Regions from separate parts of the Clostridium kluyveri DSM 555 genome, predicted to be linked through region 2. Evidence: a T-box and tRNA genes for the amino acid it is inferred to sense, from the RefSeq annotation. Region 2 holds a T-box; the other holds one or more tRNA genes.
What was found. A T-box is a leader RNA that pairs with one kind of tRNA and senses whether it is charged. The one in region 2 lies ahead of metG (methionine--tRNA ligase), so its partner is inferred to be a tRNA-Met.
Positions count from the first base shown of each region.

Region 1: it has a tRNA-Met gene. The T-box ahead of metG (methionine--tRNA ligase) is inferred to sense a tRNA for this amino acid. The anticodon was not compared.

Region 1 is NC_009706.1:144,978-156,150, forward strand. It holds gene mfd (transcription-repair coupling factor) at 1-1,777, shown strand, start outside; gene CKL_RS00745 (peptidylprolyl isomerase) at 1,853-2,878, shown strand; gene spoVT (stage V sporulation protein T) at 3,114-3,665, shown strand; gene CKL_RS00755 (putative polysaccharide biosynthesis protein) at 3,835-5,370, shown strand; gene yabN (bifunctional methyltransferase/pyrophosphohydrolase YabN) at 5,384-6,832, shown strand; gene CKL_RS00765 (HU family DNA-binding protein) at 7,199-7,522, shown strand; gene CKL_RS00770 (RNA-binding S4 domain-containing protein) at 7,620-7,865, shown strand; gene yabP (sporulation protein YabP) at 7,929-8,219, shown strand; gene yabQ (spore cortex biosynthesis protein YabQ) at 8,251-8,661, shown strand; gene CKL_RS00785 (FtsB family cell division protein) at 8,789-9,061, shown strand; gene CKL_RS00790 (S1 domain-containing RNA-binding protein) at 9,241-9,651, shown strand; tRNA gene CKL_RS00795 (tRNA-Leu) at 9,777-9,865, shown strand; tRNA gene CKL_RS00800 (tRNA-Met) at 9,872-9,947, shown strand; tRNA gene CKL_RS00805 (tRNA-Met) at 9,959-10,035, shown strand; tRNA gene CKL_RS00810 (tRNA-Leu) at 10,046-10,134, shown strand; tRNA gene CKL_RS00815 (tRNA-Met) at 10,141-10,216, shown strand; tRNA gene CKL_RS00820 (tRNA-Met) at 10,229-10,305, shown strand; gene spoIIE (stage II sporulation protein E) at 10,566-11,173, shown strand, end outside.
Region 2 is NC_009706.1:3,816,090-3,827,262, reverse strand. It holds gene CKL_RS18370 (polysaccharide deacetylase family protein) at 336-1,163, shown strand; gene CKL_RS18365 (N-acetylglucosaminidase) at 1,199-2,692, shown strand; gene CKL_RS18360 (hypothetical protein) at 2,770-3,012, opposite strand; gene CKL_RS18355 (nucleoside recognition domain-containing protein) at 3,297-3,872, shown strand; gene CKL_RS18350 (spore maturation protein) at 3,893-4,411, shown strand; gene CKL_RS18345 (uracil-DNA glycosylase) at 4,500-5,078, shown strand; T-box leader at 5,101-5,347, shown strand; gene metG (methionine--tRNA ligase) at 5,386-7,350, shown strand; gene CKL_RS18335 (TatD family hydrolase) at 7,492-8,259, shown strand; gene CKL_RS18330 (3D domain-containing protein) at 8,626-9,681, shown strand; gene rnmV (ribonuclease M5) at 9,740-10,300, shown strand; gene rsmA (16S rRNA (adenine(1518)-N(6)/adenine(1519)-N(6))-dimethyltransferase RsmA) at 10,293-11,138, shown strand.

The DNA of each region.
Region 1 (11,173 bases), 290 kb from region 2:
GAAGGCAAAGAAATCAATAGAAGAGATGGCGGAGGACTTGATAAAATTATATGCAATCAGGTCTACTTTAAAGGGATATAAATATTCAAAAGATACTATATGGCAAAAACAATTTGAGGATGAATTTCCCTATGAAGAAACTCCGGATCAGCTATCTACTATACAGGATATAAAGATGGATATGGAATCAGATAAAGTAATGGATAGATTACTTTGCGGGGATGTAGGCTATGGCAAAACGGAAGTTGCAGTGAGGGCTGCTTTTAAAGCGGTGATGGATGGCAAGCAAGTAGCTTTTTTAGTTCCAACTACAATATTGGCACAGCAGCATTATAATAATTTTATTCAAAGATTTTCTGATTTTCCTGTAAAAATAGACATGATAAGTAGATTTAAAACTGCCGCACAACAAAAGGCTACTATAAAAGCTGTTAAAATAGGGGATGTAGATGTACTTATTGGAACTCATAGGATACTTCAAAAAGATGTACAATTTAAGGATTTGGGACTTCTTATTATAGATGAAGAACAAAGATTTGGAGTTAGCCATAAAGAAAAAATTAAACAGATAAGAAAGAATGTAGATGTATTAACTTTAAGTGCTACTCCTATACCTAGAACACTTCATATGTCCCTTGTGGGAGTTAGAGATATAAGTGTTATAGAAACACCACCAGATGAAAGATATCCTATACAAACTTATGTAGTTGAATACAATGACCAGCTGATTAGAGATGCTGTTTTAAGAGAGTTAAGCAGAGGAGGACAGGTTTACTTTGTGTATAACAGGGTAGAGAATATAAAGGAAATGGCATCTTACATAGCTAAGTTGATTCCAGAAGGTAAAGTGGCAGTGGCTCATGGTCAAATGCAAGAGAGGGAACTTGAAGGAATAATAATGGACTTCATGCAGAATAAGTATGATATTTTAGTATCTACTACTATAATAGAAACGGGCATGGACATACAAAATGTAAATACCATGGTAATATATGATGCGGATAAAATGGGACTATCTCAATTATATCAATTAAGAGGAAGGGTGGGAAGAACTAATAGAATAGCCTATTGTTATTTAAGTTATCGCAAGGATAAAGTTCTTAAAGAAGTGGCAGAAAAAAGACTTAAGGTTATTAAAGAATTCACTGAATTAGGTTCTGGATTTAAAATAGCATTAAAAGATCTGGAGATAAGGGGAGCAGGCAATATGATGGGTTCCTCTCAACATGGGCATATGGCAGCTGTAGGATATGACTTATATTGTAGAATGCTTGAGGATTCTATAAAATTGATAAAGGGTGAGATAGATAAAGAACCGGTGGAAACCACAGTGGAATTGAAAGTAGATGCATATATACCGGATAATTATATAGAAAATGAAGTCCAAAAAATAGAAGTGTATAAGAAAATAGCCGCTATAAGTTCCTATGAAGATATGTTGGATATAAAAGAGGAATTAGAGGATAGGTTCTATGATATACCACCATCTGTGTATAATTTGATGGATATAGCTTATATAAGAAGTATAGGTAAGGAACTTGGAATAGAATCTATAAAAGAATCAAAAAATGAAGTGGTTTTTACCTTTCAAAATGAAGATAGAGTAGATAAAAATGTATTAAAGGCATTGGTGAAAACTTATTTTGGTAAAATAGTCTTAAAAATGAATAAAAAACTTAGTTTTGGATATACATTAAAAGATGTAAAGAGAGAAAACCTTTTGAGTAATGTTAAGGAGATTGTTAAATATATGATACAAATATATGAACAAAAATAGTTTTGTAGTAAAAATGCTTTTATGTTAAAATAAATTTGTATTTTGTAAAACTTGAAGAAAGTGGGGGAATAAACTGTGAAAAATATAGGAAGGTTGGCGGTTACTGCACTTATAGCAGTATTTATATTTTCAGTAACTGGATGCAATATGATAGAGAAAACACCAGAGGCCATAGCTAAGAGTACGGTAGCAGAGGTTAATGGGGAGAAGATAACAAGAAGTGATCTAGATAAGGATCCAAATACAATACAATTAATAACCCAAGTTAAGCAGCAATATGGGGAAAACTATAAAGAAAATGAAGATGCGGTTAATACTATAAAGACTCAAAAAGAGCAGATACTTGATGATTTAATTACAAATAAGGTAGTTGCACAAAAAGCTAAGGAATTGAAACTTTTACCGGATGAGACTAAACTTAAATCTGATATGGAAACTCAAATTGCACAGCTTAAAAAACAAAATTTTAATGATGATGCAGAACAATTTAATACTGCATTAAAGGCACAGGGATTTACTGAAGAATCATTTAAAGCTATGTTTTTATCGCAATTGAGAACTCAGCAGACTCTGGAAAAAGTAACTGAGAGTATTTCAAAAAATATAAAAATAACAGATAAGGAAATAGAAGATTATTATAATACCAATAAGAGCAAATATACAGAACAACCTAATAAGATGCATTTAGCTCATATACTGGTAAAAACTGAAGATGAAGCCAAGAAAGTAAAAAAGAGATTAGATGATGGAGAAGATTTTGCAAAAGTTGCAAAAGAAGTGTCACAAGATACAGCTAGTAAAGATAACGGTGGAGATTTAGGAACTGTAAATTATGATAATTCAGGGTATGATGCTGATTTTATGGCAGGAGCTCTCGCATTAAAAGAAGGTGCCATATCGGCACCAGTTAAAAGTAGTTTTGGATATCATATAATAAAATGTATAAAAAAGGAAGAATATCCAGTTAAGGCTCTTAGTGCAGTTAAGGATCAAATAAAAACACAACTGGAAAGTGATAAAAAGAACAGTTTAGTTTCCCAAAAAATTCAGGAGTGGAAAAAAGCTTCTACCATAACTAAAAAAGAAAAAAATATTATATAGAAGAGATTACATATCAAGTGATTCTTAGAAAAACTTATATTTAACTTGGAATGTTCTAAATTTATTTAGAAAATAACTTTAGAATAAAAAGCTTTGAAAGAACTGTAGTATTGTATTATTACAGTTTTTTTAAGTTTTTTCTAATTTAAATAACAATTGTGTATAAAATTTCATGTTTAGAAAGATAATATATAATACAAGTTATATATAATTTTTAAGGAGGAATCAATTAAGTATGAAAGCAACAGGAATTGTTAGAAGAATAGACGATTTAGGTAGAGTTGTTATACCAAAGGAAATAAGAAGGACTCTTAGAATAAGGGAGGGAGATCCTTTAGAGATATTTACAGACAGAGAAGGAGGAGTCATACTGAAAAAATATTCTCCTATTGGAGAGTTAAGTGATTTTTCAAAAGGGTATACAGAGTCACTTCAGCAGACTATAGGTCATATAGTTATGATTTGTGATAAAGACAGCGTAGTATCCGTAACTGGTACACCAAAAAAGGAATATATAGAAAAGAAAATAAGTCCTGAACTAGAAAAACTTATAGAAGATAGAAGGACAGTATCAACATGTAGGAATGAAAATCAGATTATTCCGTTATATGATGATGAGGATATAGAAGGAAAGTATTCAGCTCAGGTTATATGTCCTATAATAGCAGGAGGAGATGCAATTGGAGCTGTAATAATAGTGTCAAAAGAAGAAGCTGAATTTGGGGATGTGGAAATTAAATTAGCCGAAACTGCATCATCCTTTTTAGGAAAGCAAATGGAACAATAGATAATAGTGGCAGCAAAGCTGCCATTTTATTTTTATCCCTTGATACATTAAGACATTATTGACTGAAATATAAAAAATATTCACTTAAAGTAATAATAGCCTCCGGTTTTAAATAATTATAAACAGGGAAATAAATTGTTTGGGAATATAGTAAGCTGGAGGTATATTTATGAAAAAACAATCGCTTATAAAAGGAACTGTTATATTAGGAATAGCGGGTATAATATCTAAATTTTTAGGCCTATTTTTTAGATGGCCTCTTCAAATGCTTATTGGAGATGAAGGTGTAGGGTATTATCAAATGTCTTTTCCATTATATATGTTTTTTATTGCGGTGGCGTCGGGCATACCGGTAGCAGTATCTAAAATGGTATCTGAAAGAAATGCTACAGGAGATTATGAGGGAGTAATTCAGGTATTTAAAAAATCCGTACTTTTAATGTTTGTTTTAGGGACAGGTTTTACGGCCATACTTCTTATATTTTCTGACCCAATTATACATTTTTTAAAATGGGATAAAAAATCCTATTATTCTCTAGTAGCAATTGCATTTGCACCTATGTTTATATCTATAATGAGTGCTTTCAGAGGATTCTTTCAAGGACTCCAAAATATGAATTATACTGCTATGTCTCAAGTGGTAGAGCAAATAGGAAGAATATTGGTAGGAGTTGGACTTGCATATTTACTTTTACCTAAAGGTATAGAATATTCCGCAGGAGGGGCAGCATTAGGAGCTGCTGCAGGAGGGCTATTTGGGGGAATATATCTAATAATTAAATATGTTCATGTGAGAAAAGAGATAAAGGTATTTAAAGTACCAGACAATAAAGAAATATTGACTAAATTACTATACATAGCAGTTCCCGTATCTCTAGGAGCGGCTGTAAGCAGCATAATGAGTCTTATAGACTCAGCTTTGGTACCCCAAAAATTACTAGAAGCGGGATTTACATATAGAGATGCTGCCATATTATATGGACAACTCACCGGGAAAGCGTTTATATTAATAAATGTCCCCTTAACATTATCCTCTGCATTATGTGCTTCTCTAATGCCTATAATTGCAGAATCTCATATATTAAATAAAAAGGTTGATGTTATAAACAAAGTGGATTTATCCTTTAAACTTTCTAATGTAATTGCATTCCCATCCATGTTAGGATTATATACTTTGGCATATCCAATTTTGGATCTAATATTTCCGGGTCAGTCTGCAGGCTTTAATATACTACAATATTCAGCCTTATCTATACCATTTATAATATTAGTGCAGACATCTACAGCTATATTACAGGGAGTAGGATATTATATTAGACCTGTATTTAATTTAGCTGTAGGATGCATTATAAAAATAATTATAACTTTATCCATGGTACCTGTTCCTTCTATAAATATTTATGGAGCAATTTTAGGAAGTATAGGAGGATATGCGGTAACATGTGTTTTAAATATAATATTTTTAAGTAAAAAGTTAAAAATAAATATAAATTACTTCCAGACTATGGTTAAACCAGCATTTGCTTCTTTTTTTATGATAGGATCTGTTGTAATTATATATTGGTACGTCTATAATTATACCATGAGCAGCAGAATAGCCTGTTTTTTATCTATTATTTCAGGTCTAATTATATATATGCCTCTTATAGTTGTATTTGGCATATTTAAATATAGTTATATAAAAGATAAATTTTTAAAGAAATAAGGAGAGGTTACAAGTGATTAAAGTAGTAGGATTAGGTCCTGGTTCTCCAGATTCCCTTACCATGGGTACGATTGATATACTAAAAAATACAGATAAAATTTATTTAAGAACAGAAAAACACCCTACTGTAATCTATTTAAGACAGTTAGGCATTAATTTTGAAACTTATGATTATGTATATGAAAAGGAAAAAAAATTTGAAGATGTATATAGTAATATTGTAAAAGATTTAATATTTAAAGAAAAACAATTTAAAGAAATAGTTTATGGGGTACCAGGTCATCCACTGGTAGCGGAGAAATCTGTTATGTTATTGTTAAAACTGTGCGAAAAGCAAGCTATAGATGTAAAAGTGATACCTTCAGTTAGTTTTATAGATGTAATTATGGAAAGATTAAAAATAAATGTAGTTGAAGGAATAAAAATAATAGACGCTTTTGATATAAAAAGTCATCTGGTGGATAAACGAGTAGGAATAATAATAACGCAGGTATATGATAGGCTAATTGCATCAGAGGTAAAATTGGCACTTATGGATTATTATAAAGATGATACAAATATATTTTTTATAAGAGCTGCGGGGGTTGAAGGAATAGAAAGTATAAGGCAAATTAAATTATATAAGCTTGACAGACAAAGTGATATAGATTATTTAACCTCGGTTTATATACCTAAAGGTATAGAACTCACTTATGATTTAAAAGACTTGTTAGATATAATGGAAAAATTGAGGAGTGAAACAGGATGTCCCTGGGATAAGGAGCAAAATCATGACAGTTTAAAAAAATACCTTATAGAAGAAAGTTATGAAGTTGTAGAATCCATAGAAGAAAAAGATGATACAAAATTAGTAGAAGAATTAGGTGACGTACTGTTACAGGTGGTTTTCCATTGTCAAATAGGAAAAGAGGAAGGTTTTTTCAATATAAATGATGTAATTAGGGCTATATGTGATAAAATGATAAAGAGGCATCCACATGTATTTGGAAATATGAAAATTCATAATTCTAAGGAGGTGTTAATAAGCTGGGATAAAATAAAGAAAAAGGAACAAGGATTAAAAACATATACAGATGAACTCAGACATGTAGCTAAAACTTTACCGGCCTTAATGAGAGCTTTTAAGGTTCAGGAAAAAGCCGCAAAGGTAGGTTTTGACTGGGAAAAAGTTGAATATGCTTTAGATAAGGTATTAGAGGAATATTATGAAGTTAAAGAGGTATATAAAGGTGAACAAAAGGTAAAAATATTAGAAGAAATAGGGGATTTAATATTTGCATGTGTAAATGTTGCAAGATTCCTTGACATTGACCCCGAGTTTGCATTAAATTATACTATAGAGAAATTTATAAGGCGTTTTGCATATATAGAAAAAAATTCTAGGGAACATGGACTAGATATGGCAAATATGACTTTAGATGAAATGGATGAACTTTGGGAGGAAGCCAAAAATAAGTTTTAAATATTTTGTATAAAAAAGAAGGAATTTTTAATTATGTATAGAATATGCTAATATGCCTATATAAAAAATATGTTTAGTAATTCAGAAAACAATAACAATTTTAGAGATATGTACAAATATACATAAATAAATAGTAAATATTTTTTTGTATATTATCTAAGTGTATTTAAGGTTCATCCACATATTTTGTAATTTGATATTTGTAAATAATACAAATGTATTTAAATTAGGCACTCTCAACATACAATTGATAATAAATATTAATTATCATAAAATATAAGGGTGAACCTGCATTTGTTGATTAAATTAAATTTTAATTTTAAAATTTAATTTAAGAATAGCCAAAGCTTCGTTTATAGTATAGGTATGTATATTTGTGTACTTTTATCTATAAAAATAAGAGGAGGTAAAAAGATGAATAAATCAGAATTAATTGTTGGTATAGCAGAAAAATCCAAGTTAACTAAAAAAGATGCAGAGGCAGCTTTAAAGGGATTCATAGAAAGTGTAGAGGAGACATTAGAAAAAGGAGAGAAAGTTCAATTAGTAGGGTTTGGAACATTTGAAACAAGAAAAAGAGCTGCAAGAGTTGGAAGAAATCCAAGGACTAAAGAAGTAATAAACATACCAGAATCAACAGTTCCTGTATTTAAGGCTGGTAAGGAATTTAGGGATAAAGTAAATAAATAGTATAGTTTATACAAAACGCCTGGATGAAAATCCGGGCTTTTCCTTTTAAATGTATGATATAACAAACTAAATAAGTATTAGAACAGGAGGATTAAATATGAGATTGGATAAATATCTTAAGGTATCCAGAATAATAAAGAGAAGAACGATAGCAAAGGAAGCATGTGAAGGCGGACGAGTTACTATAAATGGTAAAATGGCCAAACCTAGTACAGAAGTTAAAGAAGGAGATATAATAGAAATTAAATATGCAAATAGATCCTTAAAGGCAAAGATCCTGGATATTCAAAATCATGTTAAAAAAGAAGAAGTTCAAAATATGTATGAAATAATTTCAGGTTAAGAATATATGGTAATATAATTTATTCAGTTCACATATATTTATTATATGTGGAGGGGATGTTTTATGGAGAAAAAAGAAATAAATATAGAACATAAGAAGAGTCTTCTGAGTCTTGAAAGTAGGAGGAAGTTAATTTTAACGGGTATTATAGAAGTAGTCAGTTTTAATGAAGACCAAATAGTTTTAAATACTAATCTTGGAACCCTCAATATAAAAGGAAAAGATCTGAAAATGAATAAGCTGGATGTACAAAATGGCGATGTTGTTATTATAGGAGTTATAAATGCCTGTGTATATACAAGCAGTGAACCCAGAAAAAAGAGACAGAATCTAATATCAAAGATATTTAAATAATAAAGATATAGTTATTTAGGAAAGGGTTATTATGATTATATCAATAGAAGAGCAAATTCGACTTATAGCATTTAGTATTATGGCAGGAATAATAACCGGAATATTATTTGATTTTTATAGGTTAATACGAGGATACTCTAATCTAAGTAGAATAATAATGTTTATAGAAGATACTCTGTTTTGGATATTTACAGCTATAATTGTATTTGTGTTTTTACTTTATACTAATTATGCATATATGGGCATGTATGCATATGTATTATTAGCAGTAGGCATATATATATATATGAAATTTTTCAGTAGTATATTTGTAAAATTTCACAAGAGTCTATTTAAAGTGTGGGGAAGGATTTTTAGGATAATTATAAACATATTATGTTATCCATTTCAGTACGTTATTTATAATATCGCAAGAAAAAATAAAAAAAATTATAAAAATTAACTTGAAGAAAATGAAAAATCAAATTACAATATAAATATGATGTTTTGTAGTTAATAGATTATTAATGTCTGTTGAAAAAAGTATATGCTATAGATATTTTAAATCATAGAAGATTGGTGATTGTTTAATGAAAGTAAGAATTAAATGGAAAAAAATATTTTTTTTATTAATAATTCTATATGCGGTATATATTTTTGTAAGTCAACAGATTACTATGTATAATATAAAAAAACAGATTACTGAGAGAAAAGTTGAAGAGATCAGGATGAAACAAAAAAATCAAAAATTACAGGATGAAGTTAAGATGTCTACATCTGATGCTTACATAGAAAAGTTAGCTAGAGAAAAATTAGGTCTTATTAATGAAGGTGAAACTCCTGTAATAGACAAAAATAATTAATAGTCATCAATATATAATAAATAATAAAAGTAGAATTTTAAGTGTCTACAGAAATTATGGAGGATAAATTGTTGTGGAACTAGAAAAGATTTCAGGGAAGGATCCAAGGAGTCCCACTCTGAAAGGGAAGAAAAAGATTATATTATATAGTATTATTTTTAAGGAGGAGTCTTTTTAATATGACCTTAAAGGCAGGAAGCATACTAGAAGGTACAGTGATTAATATTACCAGTTTTGGAGCATTTGTGGACGTTAATGGTAAAACAGGATTAGTGCACATATCTGAAGTGTCAGATACCTATGTTAAAAATATAAGAGATTATTTAAAAGAAAAAGATAAGATAAGAGTTAAAATAATTTCTATTGATGATAATGGCAAGATAAGTTTATCTATGAAACAAGCAGAAAAGGATAAAAAAAGCTTGAGACCTCAGGAAATAGACTGGCAAAAAGAAAAAGTCAGAAATAATCAAGGTAGTTTTGAAGATAGGCTATCTAAGTTCTTAAAAGATAGCGAGGAGAGATTTCAAGATATTAAAAAACATCAGGATTCAAAAGGCAAAGGGTACAAAAAATCATCTAATTATTAGTAAAGTAGGTTAAAGAGGCGAGGTGCCTCTTTATTATTTTGTGAGATTAAAAAGTTTCATAAAATGGTTGACAATAAAATATTTATCATATATAATAACTTATGTCGTCAAATTGAGACTTTGTTGCTGGAGTGGCGGAACAGGCAGACGCACAGGACTTAAAATCCTGCGGGCTTTAAAACCCGTACCGGTTCGATTCCGGTCTTCAGCACCAAGATAGCGCGGGGTGGAGCAGTTGGTAGCTCGTCGGGCTCATAACCCGAAGGTCGTAGGTTCAAGTCCTTCCCCCGCAACCAAAATTATACAAGGCGGAATAGCTCAGTTGGCTAGAGCATTCGGTTCATACCCGAAGTGTCGTAGGTTCAATTCCTATTTCCGCTACCATTTTAAATTTGCTGGAGTGGCGGAACAGGCAGACGCACAGGACTTAAAATCCTGCGGGCTTTAAAACCCGTACCGGTTCGATTCCGGTCTTCAGCACCAAAATAGCGCGGGGTGGAGCAGTTGGTAGCTCGTCGGGCTCATAACCCGAAGGTCGTAGGTTCAAGTCCTTCCCCCGCAACCAAATTGTATATAGGGCGGAATAGCTCAGTTGGCTAGAGCATTCGGTTCATACCCGAAGTGTCGTAGGTTCGATTCCTATTTCCGCTACCAGTAGCTTGCAAATTTTTGCAAGCTTTTTATGATTATATAGTATTTGAGTCATATATTTAAAATATTTTGAATTTTATGGGTCTTACATGAAAAATATAAATATAACTTTTATATATATTTACATCAAAGTGAAAATTGATAAGAAACTTGGACATTATTGTCCTAAAAAAAATATACTATTATTTCATGTTATGACATTTATTTCCATTCATTACTGGTATAATTAATAACAGTAATTTTATAAGGTGGGTGGTATAATAATGCAATATGGAGTAGAGGTTGTTACTTATCAAAGAACGGAAAAGTTAAAGGGAGAAGAAAAAAAGCGTAAATTTGAACAAATGAGAAATATAGTAAAATTAATATTTTATTTCTTATGTGGATTTTTAGTATCTAGGGTCATGATGGTAAATCTTATGGCTCCTTTTGGCATAGCTTTTTTTATATCTATGGCTTTATGTGAAAAAAGAAAACCTGCATTAGTAACAGGAATTGGTACATTACTCGGATATATTTCAATATATGGAAATATAAAATATCTTCCTTCTTATTGTATAGTGACTGTTACATTAGTAACTCTAAATTATATATTAAAAAATAGTACTAAGGTTAAAAAGTTAATTTTATTTTTTGTTATTACTTTTTTAGAGTTTTCTGCTTATAAATTTTTTGCAATTAATCTTTCACCTGGGGTGGCTATTTTAAATTCTATGTTTGAAATTATGTGTATATTCCCATTATATTTTATTATTAATTATTCTATAATATGTTTTAATCAACTAAAGACTAGACATCTTTATAGTAGTGAAGAAATAATTAGCATGTCTATAACTACTTCATTAATTATAGCGGGTACTTGGGGAACGGC
Region 2 (11,173 bases):
TTTCATATTTAGGTGGAGACTGTTAATAAATATTCTCCTCTCTGTATTTTATGTATACTTAATTAAATTTAGACAAATTAATAATTTTTTAGTATAATCTACATTAAATAAAGATTTTATAGCAATAGTGTATATGTATATAAAATTTTAAAAGTTATGGTAATTATAAAAATAAGAAGTTGTCCACAGCTGTTTGTGGATAATGTGTATAATTTATAAAATATTAAGTATATTTTAACAGGGAAGTGAAAAAATGAAAAATAATATTGGGAAAATTTTAATTAAATTAATGATAATATTATTTATTTTGTCTGGAATATTTGTGATTTATAAAATTGCATTTTTATTACAGGTGGAAAAAAAAAAGTGATGTAACTGAAAACTTAAATTCTAACCAGATTGAAAGTCATAAGGAAAAACAATATACTAATCAAGTTGTAGATAAAGACAATCAATCTATAGAAGGTAATTTAATATACAATTCACAATCTATTCCTGTATTATATTATCATTCTATAGATTATGAAAAGGGAAATGAGCTTAGAATTCCAAAAGAAAAATTTAGACAGCAAATGCAATACTTAAAGGATAATAAGTACACTACACTTAGTTTAGATGAATTTTATAATTTTTTAGTGAACAATAATCCAGTACCTAATAAATCTGTAATTATAACTTTTGATGATGGTTATAAGGATAATTATGAAAATGCTTTTCCTATATTAAAGGAATTTGGTTTTAGAGCTACTATATTTGTAATTACAAGTACTATAGACAAAGAAAAGGATTTTTTGACTTCTAATGAATTAAAAGAAATGTCCAGCTGTAATATAGGTATTGAAAGTCATACCGTAAATCACGATAATTTAAATAGTTTGGATTATGATGCTCAAATAAAGACTCTTAAAGATTCAAAAGAATTTTTAGAAAGGATTTTAGGTAAAGAAGTAAAATATATTGCATATCCCTATGGAAAATGGAATGAGAATACTTTGAAAGCTGTAAAATCAGCAGGATATAACATGGCCTTTACTACCATAGGAGGATGGTCCAATAAAGATCAGGGATTATATACTCTAAATAGAGTGTATGTGAGTAATAATCACAACATGGATGAATTTAAAAGAAGGCTAACAAATAGTCATTATGAAGTTTCAAACTAAGTAAAATTTTTAATTATATTTTAGGAGGTGTAGTTTTGAAAAAGAGAGTAAAAGCTTTTATTTTAGTTGTGTTATTTTTTATAACATTTTCTCAATTCAAGGTATATGCAAATTCTTCTTTGACGGAACCTAGGGTAGATATTAATACTAATAAAGAGTGGACTGTTAAATTTAACATTGAATTGAAATCAACTACCGTAAATAATACTAATATAAAGGTTATGGATAAAAACAATGTTGAGGTACCTGTGGTAATAACTCAAGGAAGTGATTTAAGTACTATAATAATAAGTCCTAGAGTATCAGGATATAATCCTGGTGAGACATATAATTTAGTTATAGGAACAGGACTTCAATCAATTTCGGGCAAAAGTCTATCCAGTCCAGCAAGTTTGGAATTTACAACAATAAATGAGTATTCAGATGGTACAAGTTATTCAGGACTTCCTAAAATAACTTCCAGTAAATTTGAATATACACCTTTACTATCGTCTCAATATCAGGGATTTTTAGTAAGCTCTGATACATCAAATGTTCAATACAGGGTTTTTGTAAATAAACAATCTGGGGAAAGTGGAATATATACAGAACTTACTAAAGGATATACTACTGCAGTAGATGGTAAATTAACAGCATTGAGTACATTGAGTTCAGGAACTAATGGAGAAAAGTATAAAGTGATTATATATGTAAAAAGACAGGGAGTAACAGGAGCTCATAAGGATGTAAATACAGATTATGATAACTATATAGTAAATTACTTTAGGTGTGTTGGTAGTGTTAATAATGATAATAATGAATACGTAGAATACGGTATAACTTTAGATGATATGGTACAGAAACAGTTTAATTCGTATTGTAAGCCAGTTTTTGTGGAGACTAATGTAATGGATAATGCTGCAACTAAAAATCAAATAAAGTATTATGTCAATCCAGATAACTTTCTAGATGGCTATGGAAAATATCAATTTTTAAAACTTACATATTCAGAGGGAATTACAGTAGATGATTTAAATAGTTACTTAAAAGGGAAAGGAATTTTCGAAGGAATGGGACAAGCATTTTTAGATGCAGCCAAAGAAAATAATATAAGTGTAGCCTATCTAGTATCTCATGCAATGCTTGAGACGGGATATGGAACTTCAAAATTGGCTACAGGAGGAGCTGTTGATGATAGTGATAATTATGTATATGGAGAACCAGTATATAACTTTTTCGGTATAGGAGCTACTGATGATAACCCACTAATTAACGGTACTGAAAAAGCATATGCCGAAGGATGGTTTACTCCAGAAGAAGCTCTCTCAGGGGGAGCAGCCTGGATAGCATCCCAATATATAAATAACCCTGAAAAAAATCAAGATACACTCTATAAGATGAGATGGAATCCTGAGGATCCAGGGGAGCATCAATATGCTACAGACATAGCTTGGGCATATAAACAAATTCCAAATATAGTAAATGGAATAAAGGCTATATCTTCAAATTCTAATACTGCATTAAAATTTGAAATACCTAAATTAAAATAAAATTTTAATAATATAAAAATCACTATGAGATAATTAAGTTTCATAGTGATTTTTTATTTATTCTAAGACTAAAGTTTTTAATTTAATATAGCTCTTATATTCACAGGGAGAGTTTCTTTTACAAAGGGTGCACAAAATTGAAAAATCTTTTCATAACCGCAGCTTGAACATACACAGTGACATATATCATAAGGAATATCATCAATTAAAATTTCATTTGAATATTTTACTATATAATTGCCACCGCATACTTTACAAGGAGTATAATTTATAATTGAATATTCACTTTCTATGTATTTCATTATATCTTTAAATGTCATTTTTGACCTCCCATCAAGTGATTCTTAGGTTCAGGTGAAGTTTGATTATAAGAAATGCTGCTTTCACCTGAATCTTAGAAGAACTTATCCAAGTGCGCATTAGCTGATTGCTGCATTTGGATAAAAACATCATATCAAAAATACTAACACTCTTAAAAAATATTTTCAATATAAATTTTACATATTTTAAATAGGAATTTTATGTATAGCAACTATCATATATTAACTATGTAAAAGTAAAATAATTTTTTATAACAATTTTAAGGATAGAAAGTGAGTTAATTATGATTAATATTATATGGTTTTTTATTTTGGCTTTTGGAATAATATTTGGAATTGTCTGTGGCAGAGGCGCGGAAATATCTAAATCTATTATAGCTTCTTCAGATTCAACAGTGAAGCTTATAATAAATCTTGTGGGAATAATGTGTTTGTGGTGTGGAATAATGAAAATAGCAGAAAAGAGTGGGCTTACATATAAAATAGCCAAGCTTATGAAACCAATATTAAAACTATTGTTTAAAAAAGCTGCTAAAGATGAAAAAGCCATGGGAGCAATAGTTATGAATATCACTGCTAATATGATGGGGCTATCAAATGCAGCCACTCCTTTTGGAATAAAAGCCATGAAAGAATTAAGTCGTTTAAATAATGAAAAAGAAGAAGCCAGTGATGATATGGTGCTTTTTCTGGTATTAAATGCAGCATGTATACAATTTCTACCTACCACAGTTATTTCCATTAGAGCCGCCATGGGTTCGAAAAATCCTGCAGAAACAATAATACCGGCTGTGATTACCACTACTATAGCGGCAATAGTTGGAGTAATATGCTGTAAAATAATGGATAAATATTTTTGATAAATGAAAGGAGGAAAATTTTGAATTACATAATAAAGAGTATAATTCCTATAATTATAGTTTCTATAGTTACTTATGGCATAATAAAAAAAGTTAAAGTATATGATTGTTTTGTAGAAGGGGCTAAAGAGGGCATTTTTATATGTATTAAGATATTTCCATATTTGCTTGCCATGTTGTTAGCCGTGGGGGTATTTAGAGAATCTAAAGCTTTAGATTATTTTATAGGGTTTATAAAACCAATAGTAAATTTTATAGGTGTTCCAGCAGAAGTGGTACCTCTTGTATTTATAAAACCCTTATCTGGAAGTGGCGCTCTTGGTGTATTTAGTGAAATATTAAGTAATTTTGGGACTGATAGTTATATAGGAAGAGTAGCTTCTGTAATTATGGGTTCAACAGAAACTATATTTTATACATTAACAGTTTATTTTGGAGCAGTAGGCATAAAAAAAATAAGACATGCTCTTTGGGCAGCCATAATGGCAGATTTGGTATCAGTAATAATGGCGGTAACAGTAGTTAAAATTATGTTTTAATGAGATATTTATATAAAAAGGATGTATTTATTTTAAGTTTTTAGTTGTATAATATAACTTATAATGGTACTTTGAGGTGAGATTAAAGTTGTTAAAGTGGAGAGAGTTATATGAACAATGTATAAATTGTAATAAATGTGGTTTAGGTGATAGTAGAATAAATATGGTTTTTGGAGATGGAAATCCTAAAGCAGATTTAGTGTTTATAGGAGAAGCGCCCGGAGCAGATGAGGATAGAATTGGATTACCTTTTGTGGGAAAGGCAGGAAAACTTTTGACTAAGGCCCTTGAATCACTGGATTTGTACAGGAAAAAGGATTATTATATATGTAATATTTGCAAATGTAGGCCTAAAAATAATAGAACTCCTTATGAAGATGAGGAAAAAGCATGTCTTCCTTATTTAAGAAATCAGGTAGCACTTATAAAACCTAAAATAATAGTTTGTCTTGGAGCTACTGCAATGGGCTGTATATTGGGTAAAGATTGGAGAATTACACGAGATAGAGGAAAATGGGTTGAAAGAAAAGGATTTTATATAACTGCTACCTTTCATCCTTCTGCTATATTGAGAGATGAGAATAAAAAACCTTTATTTTGGCAAGACTTAAAAAATATAAGAAGAAAATATGAAGAAATTTTTGAAATAAAAAATATTGACACATAAAAGTATATGACATATTATAATGTTAAATACTATGAAGGAAAGAGTAATAAATTGGTTTTGTTCAAAGAGAGCCGACAATTTGGTGAAAGTCGGAAACAAAATGATTTATGAATATGGCTCTGGAGTATACCATTTGAAATAGTAGAATTAGTAATTAGGATGGTACGGCAGCAACCGTTATATTGAAAAGTAATGTTAGTTACTTATAGAGGTCTTTATTGTGAGATAAAGATGAAATAGAGTGGTAAAGCGTATTTTATGCCTCTATATGAAAAAAGTTTTCATATAGAGGTTTTTTATTTTTAATATAAATTACAAGAGAAGGAGAGATATAAACATGACCAAAGGAACATATTACATTACTACGCCTATTTATTATCCATCGGCAAATCTTCATATAGGTAATACATATACTACCGTTGCAGCAGATGCTCTTGCTAGATTTAAAAGAATTACAGGTTATGATGTAATGCTTTTAACGGGTACAGATGAACATGGACAAAAGATTCAAAGATTGGCAGAGGCTAAAGGAGTTCCTCCTAAAGAGTATGTAGATGAAATAGTAGCAGGGATTAAAGATTTATGGAAAATAATGAATATAAATTATGATAAATTTATAAGAACTACAGAAAAATATCATATAGCAGCAGTTCAGAAAATATTTAAAAAATTATATGATCAAGGAGATATATACAAGGGAAATTACGAAGGGTGGTATTGCACACCCTGTGAGTCATTTTGGACTGAAACTCAATTGATAGATGGAAAATGTCCTGATTGTGGTAGAACGGTTGAAAAAGCTAAAGAGGAAGCTTATTTCTTTAAAATGTCAAAATATGCACCTGCTCTTATAAAACATATTGAAACTCATCCTGATTTTATACAACCTGAGTCTCGAAAAAATGAAATGTTAAATAATTTTTTGAAACCAGGGCTTCAGGATCTTTGTGTTTCAAGAACTTCTTTTGACTGGGGAATACCTGTGACTTTTGATAACAAGCATGTAATATACGTATGGATAGATGCACTTGCAAATTATATAACAGCACTAGGTTATGGCAGTGAAGATGACAAGTTATATAAAAAATACTGGCCGGCAAATGTACATTTAGTAGGTAAAGATATATTGAGGTTTCATACGATTTACTGGCCTATAATGCTTATGGCTTTAGGGGAAGAAATCCCCGAAAAAGTATTTGGACACGGTTGGCTTCTAGTAGATGGAGGAAAAATGTCAAAATCTAAAGGAAATGTAGTAGATCCTGTAGTTTTAGTAAATCATTTTGGAACAGATGCAGTTAGATATTATCTACTTAGGGAAATTCCTTTTGGTGCTGATGGGTTATTTAATAATGAGATATTTATAAAGAAAATTAATTCGGATTTAGCTAATGATTTAGGAAATTTATTATCAAGAACTTGTACTATGATAGAAAAATATTTTGATGGCATTATGCCAGCGCCAAAAGAAAAAGAAGATATAGATGATGAACTTATAGGTTTAGCTTTAGATATACCTATAAAAATAGAAAAACATATGAACCATTTAAGAATACCAGAGGCCTTAGATAGCATATGGGAACTTGTATCAAGAACCAATAAGTATATAGATGAGACTACTCCATGGATATTAGCCAAAGATGAAAGTAAAAAGGATAGATTGGGAACGGTACTTTATAATCTATCAGAATCATTAAGAATAATATCTGTATGTCTTTCGGCATTTCTTCCTGAAACCAGTGAAAAAATCTATAAACAGCTTAATGTAGAGGTTACATCATGGGACAGCATAGCTTCTTTTGATGGAACTAGGTCAGGAACTAAAGTAAATAAAGGAGATATATTATTCCCTAGAATAGATGTGGATAAGAAGATAGAAGAGTTAAATAGTCTAAAAGAAGAAAAAAGTGCCCTGAAGAACTTTAAAGTAGAACCTATAAAAGAAGAGATATCTATAGATGACTTTGAAAAAGTAGATCTTAGAGTTGCAAGAGTATTGGAATGTGAGGCCATAAAAGGCTCTAAAAAGTTACTTAAACTGCAGCTTGAATTAGGTCAGGAAAAAAGGCAGGTAGTATCAGGTATATCTAAATATTACAAGCCAGAAGAACTTTTAGGAAAGTATGTAGTGGTTGTAGCAAATTTAAAGCCAGTAAGATTAAAAGGAGAGCTCTCAGAAGGAATGATATTATGTGCAGCTTCAAATGATGACAGTAAATTATTTACGGTATCTATTCAAGAAGGGCTTCCTACTGGGAGTATAGTAAAATAAAATATATTTAAGTAATTTCTGATGTAAACATAGGATTTCTAAGTCCAATTAAGTGATTTTTAGATTTAGGTGGTGGATGATTTCCTCCATCTGAATTTAGGAAGAATTTGATTTTAAAAAAGATAAGGAGGAAATACGAAGTTGAATATATTCGATGCTCATGCACATTATGATGATGAACAATTTGACAATGATAGGAATATATTGATAAATGAATTGAAAAAAAATAATATAATAGGGGTATTAAATTGCGGTTCTTCCATAGAAGGTGCTAGAACTTCTGTTAAATTGGCAAATAAACATGATATATTTTATGCAGCGGTAGGCATACACCCGGAATATGCAGATAAATTTGACAGCAGCACGGAAGATGAGTTAAAAATTATGTCTCAAAACGAAAAAGTAAAGGCTATTGGAGAAATAGGACTTGATTATTATTATAAAGAAAATCCACCTAAAGAAGTACAAAAATCTGTATTTATAAGACAAATGGAATTAGCGAGGGAACTAAACCTTCCTGTAATTATACACGATAGAGAAGCACATAAAGATATTTTAGATATAATAAAACAATTTAAGGGCGTTATTGGAGAAATACACTGTTTTTCAGGAAGTGTAGAGTATGCAAAAGAATGTATAAAGCTTGGTTATTATATAGGATTTACAGGAGTAATAACTTTTAAAAACGCAAAAAAATCACTAGATGTAGCAAGAGAAATACCTATGGATAGAATCTTGGTAGAAACTGATTGTCCTTATATGGCTCCGGTACCTTTCAGGGGAAAGAGAAATAGATCAGAATATATAGAGTTTATCATATCAAAAATAGCTGAGATAAAAGGGATTACAAAAGAGGAAGTAAGTAAAATAACAATTGCCAATATTAAACATCTTCTTAATCTAACATAATATTTATAAATATGAATATACTATAATTATATCCATTAGTTATCTCATAAGTAATTTAAAATATATTTATAGCATAAGATGTAATAAAATCACAATAATACCACCTAAAAATAACATAAATTGTAATTTAAAAATATAATTTAGTTTTGTAATTAAGCATAAATTATATATTTACCTAAATTCAGGTATAAATTTATACTTTATTAACTAATAATACTGGTATCATAAATAAATATTTTTTATTTATAGTTTATGCACAAAGCTGCATTTAGAATTTTTTTACAGTTTATCCTGGGCGATATTTGACATAAATTTAAGATCCGTTTATAATGAGGTATGTCGCTCTTGCCCAGAGGAGGTATTTTTATGGTGGAAAGGTTTAAAACTTACTTAAATAAATATTTTTCCGATGGTCCTAAGATAGAATCTATTATAGTTATAGGTTTAACAATAAGTTTAGTAGTTATAAGTTTAACAATATTTAATATGATAAAAACTATAACTATCTCAATAGATGGCAGTGACAAGAAAGTTACTACCTTTGGTGGTACTTACAAAGATGTTTTGGATAATAATGGAATTAAATTGGGATCAAAGGATAAAGTAAAACCTAGTCTAGATAGTAGAGTTAAAGATAAAGGTAAATTATTAATTACAAGGGCAGTATTAATTGAAGTAAAAGTGGATGGTAAAAAATTAGATATAAAGTCTGCTGAACATAATGTGGAAAATATGTTGCAAGCAGAAAAAATTCAACTTTCAAATCTTGATAAAGTATATCCATCTAGAAATTATGCAATTAAAAAAGGATTAAAAGTAGTAGTGACTAGGGTAAAAACTAAAGACATAAAAGAGATTACAAATATAAACTATGATATAGTTATAAAAAATGATGGTGAAGTTGAAAGCGGAGCTAAAAAAGTTTTACAAGAGGGGCAAAATGGAGAGAAACAAACTATTACCAGAATAGTATATGAGGATGGTAAAGAAGTCTCTAGAAAAGTTATAAGTGAAATCGTAAAGAAAGAACCAGTACAGAAAATAATAGCAGTAGGAACATTAAATAGTGATTATACCTTTTCTAGAGGAGGAAACCTTAGTTATGCCAAATTCTTGCAGATGAAAGCAACTGCATATACTGCAGATTATGAAAGTACAGGCAAGGGGCCTGGGCATCCAGACTTTGGTATAACAGCTTCAGGAACTGTGGCTAGGAGAAATAGTGGAAGCTACAGCTCTGTAGCAGTTGATCCTAGAGTTATACCACTTGGTACCAAACTTTATATAGAAGGATATGGATATGCCATAGCTGAAGATACAGGAGGTGCCATTAAAGGTAATAGGGTAGATTTGTTTTTTAATTCTGCTTCTGAAGCAAATAACTGGGGTGTGCGATGGATTAATGTTTATGTTATGGATTAGGGGCACGTGCTCCTATTTTTTCTTTTGATGAAAAAATTAAATGTTAATGGGGGAAAATATGATTAAGGAAGTAATAATTGTTGAAGGAAAGGACGATATATCCGCAGTTAAAAGAGCCGTAGATGCAGAATTAATAGCTGTAGGTGGCTTTGGAATAAATAAAAAAGTTATTGATAAGATAAAAGAGGCTCAAAATAGACAAGGTGTAATAGTTATGACAGATCCTGACTTTGCAGGAGAAAAAATAAGGAAAATTATATCTAAAAGAGTTAAAGGGATAAAACATGCCTATATATCTCAAGAAGATGGGATAAAAAATGGAAATATTGGTGTTGAAAATGCATTACCTGAAACTATAATAAATGCTTTGAAAAGTGCTAAATGTGAATTAAAAGAAGAAAGAAAAGAATTTAAAGTAGAAGATATGGTATTTTTTGAACTTACAGGGTGTGTAAAATCTAAGATAAAAAGAGATATGCTTGGCAGAGAATTAGGTATAGGATATTGTAATGCATCTCAATTTCTAAAGAGACTAAATAATTATGGTATATCCAGGGAAGAGTTTCACAGAGCAATAGATAAAATAAGTAATCTAATGAAGGAGAAGAAAGATGAATAATTTATCTACTAAAGAAATAGTGGAAAAATATAATTTTAGATTTTCAAAAAACTTAGGACAAAATTTTTTGATAGATAATTCAGTATTGCAGGATATATTAGAAGGCACAGATATAAATAAAAATGATTTTGTTATAGAAATAGGACCAGGAGTGGGAACACTAACAAAGGAACTTTTAAAAAGGGCTAAGAAAGTTTGTGCCATAGAACTGGATTCAGATTTAATTGCAATACTAAAGGAAGAGTTAAAGCATTATCCCAATTTTGAATTAATACATAAAGATGTACTAAAGACAAATTTTAATGAGATAATAAAAGATGAGTCAAGTATAAAAATTGTAGCTAATCTTCCATATTACATTACTACTCCTATTATTTCGAAAATTCTAAATAATAAATATAATTTTAAAACTTTAACTATAATGATTCAAAAAGAAGTAGGTGAAAGAATGATATCGGAACCTAATTGTAAGCGATATGGGGCACTTTCTTTATTGGTTCAATATTATTGCGATGTAGAAGTACTTAGAAAAGTTAGTCCCTATGCTTTCATTCCATCGCCTAAAGTTGAGTCTATAGTTATAAAGTTAACTAAGTTAAATAATCCCAGAGTTAAGATTAAAAGTGAAGATTTATTTTTTAGGATAATAAGATGTTCTTTTAATATGAGAAGAAAAACTTTATGGAATGCTTTAAAAGCACTAAAGTTATCTAGAGAATACATAGAAAAAGCATTTGATAAATCGAGAATAGATCCCAAGAGGAGAGGAGAAACTCTTTCTATAGAGGAATTTGGCTTATTATCAGATTGTATATATGAATTAATACATGGGTTATAATGTGTTTTATAATTGAGGACAAAACTATTTGTTCA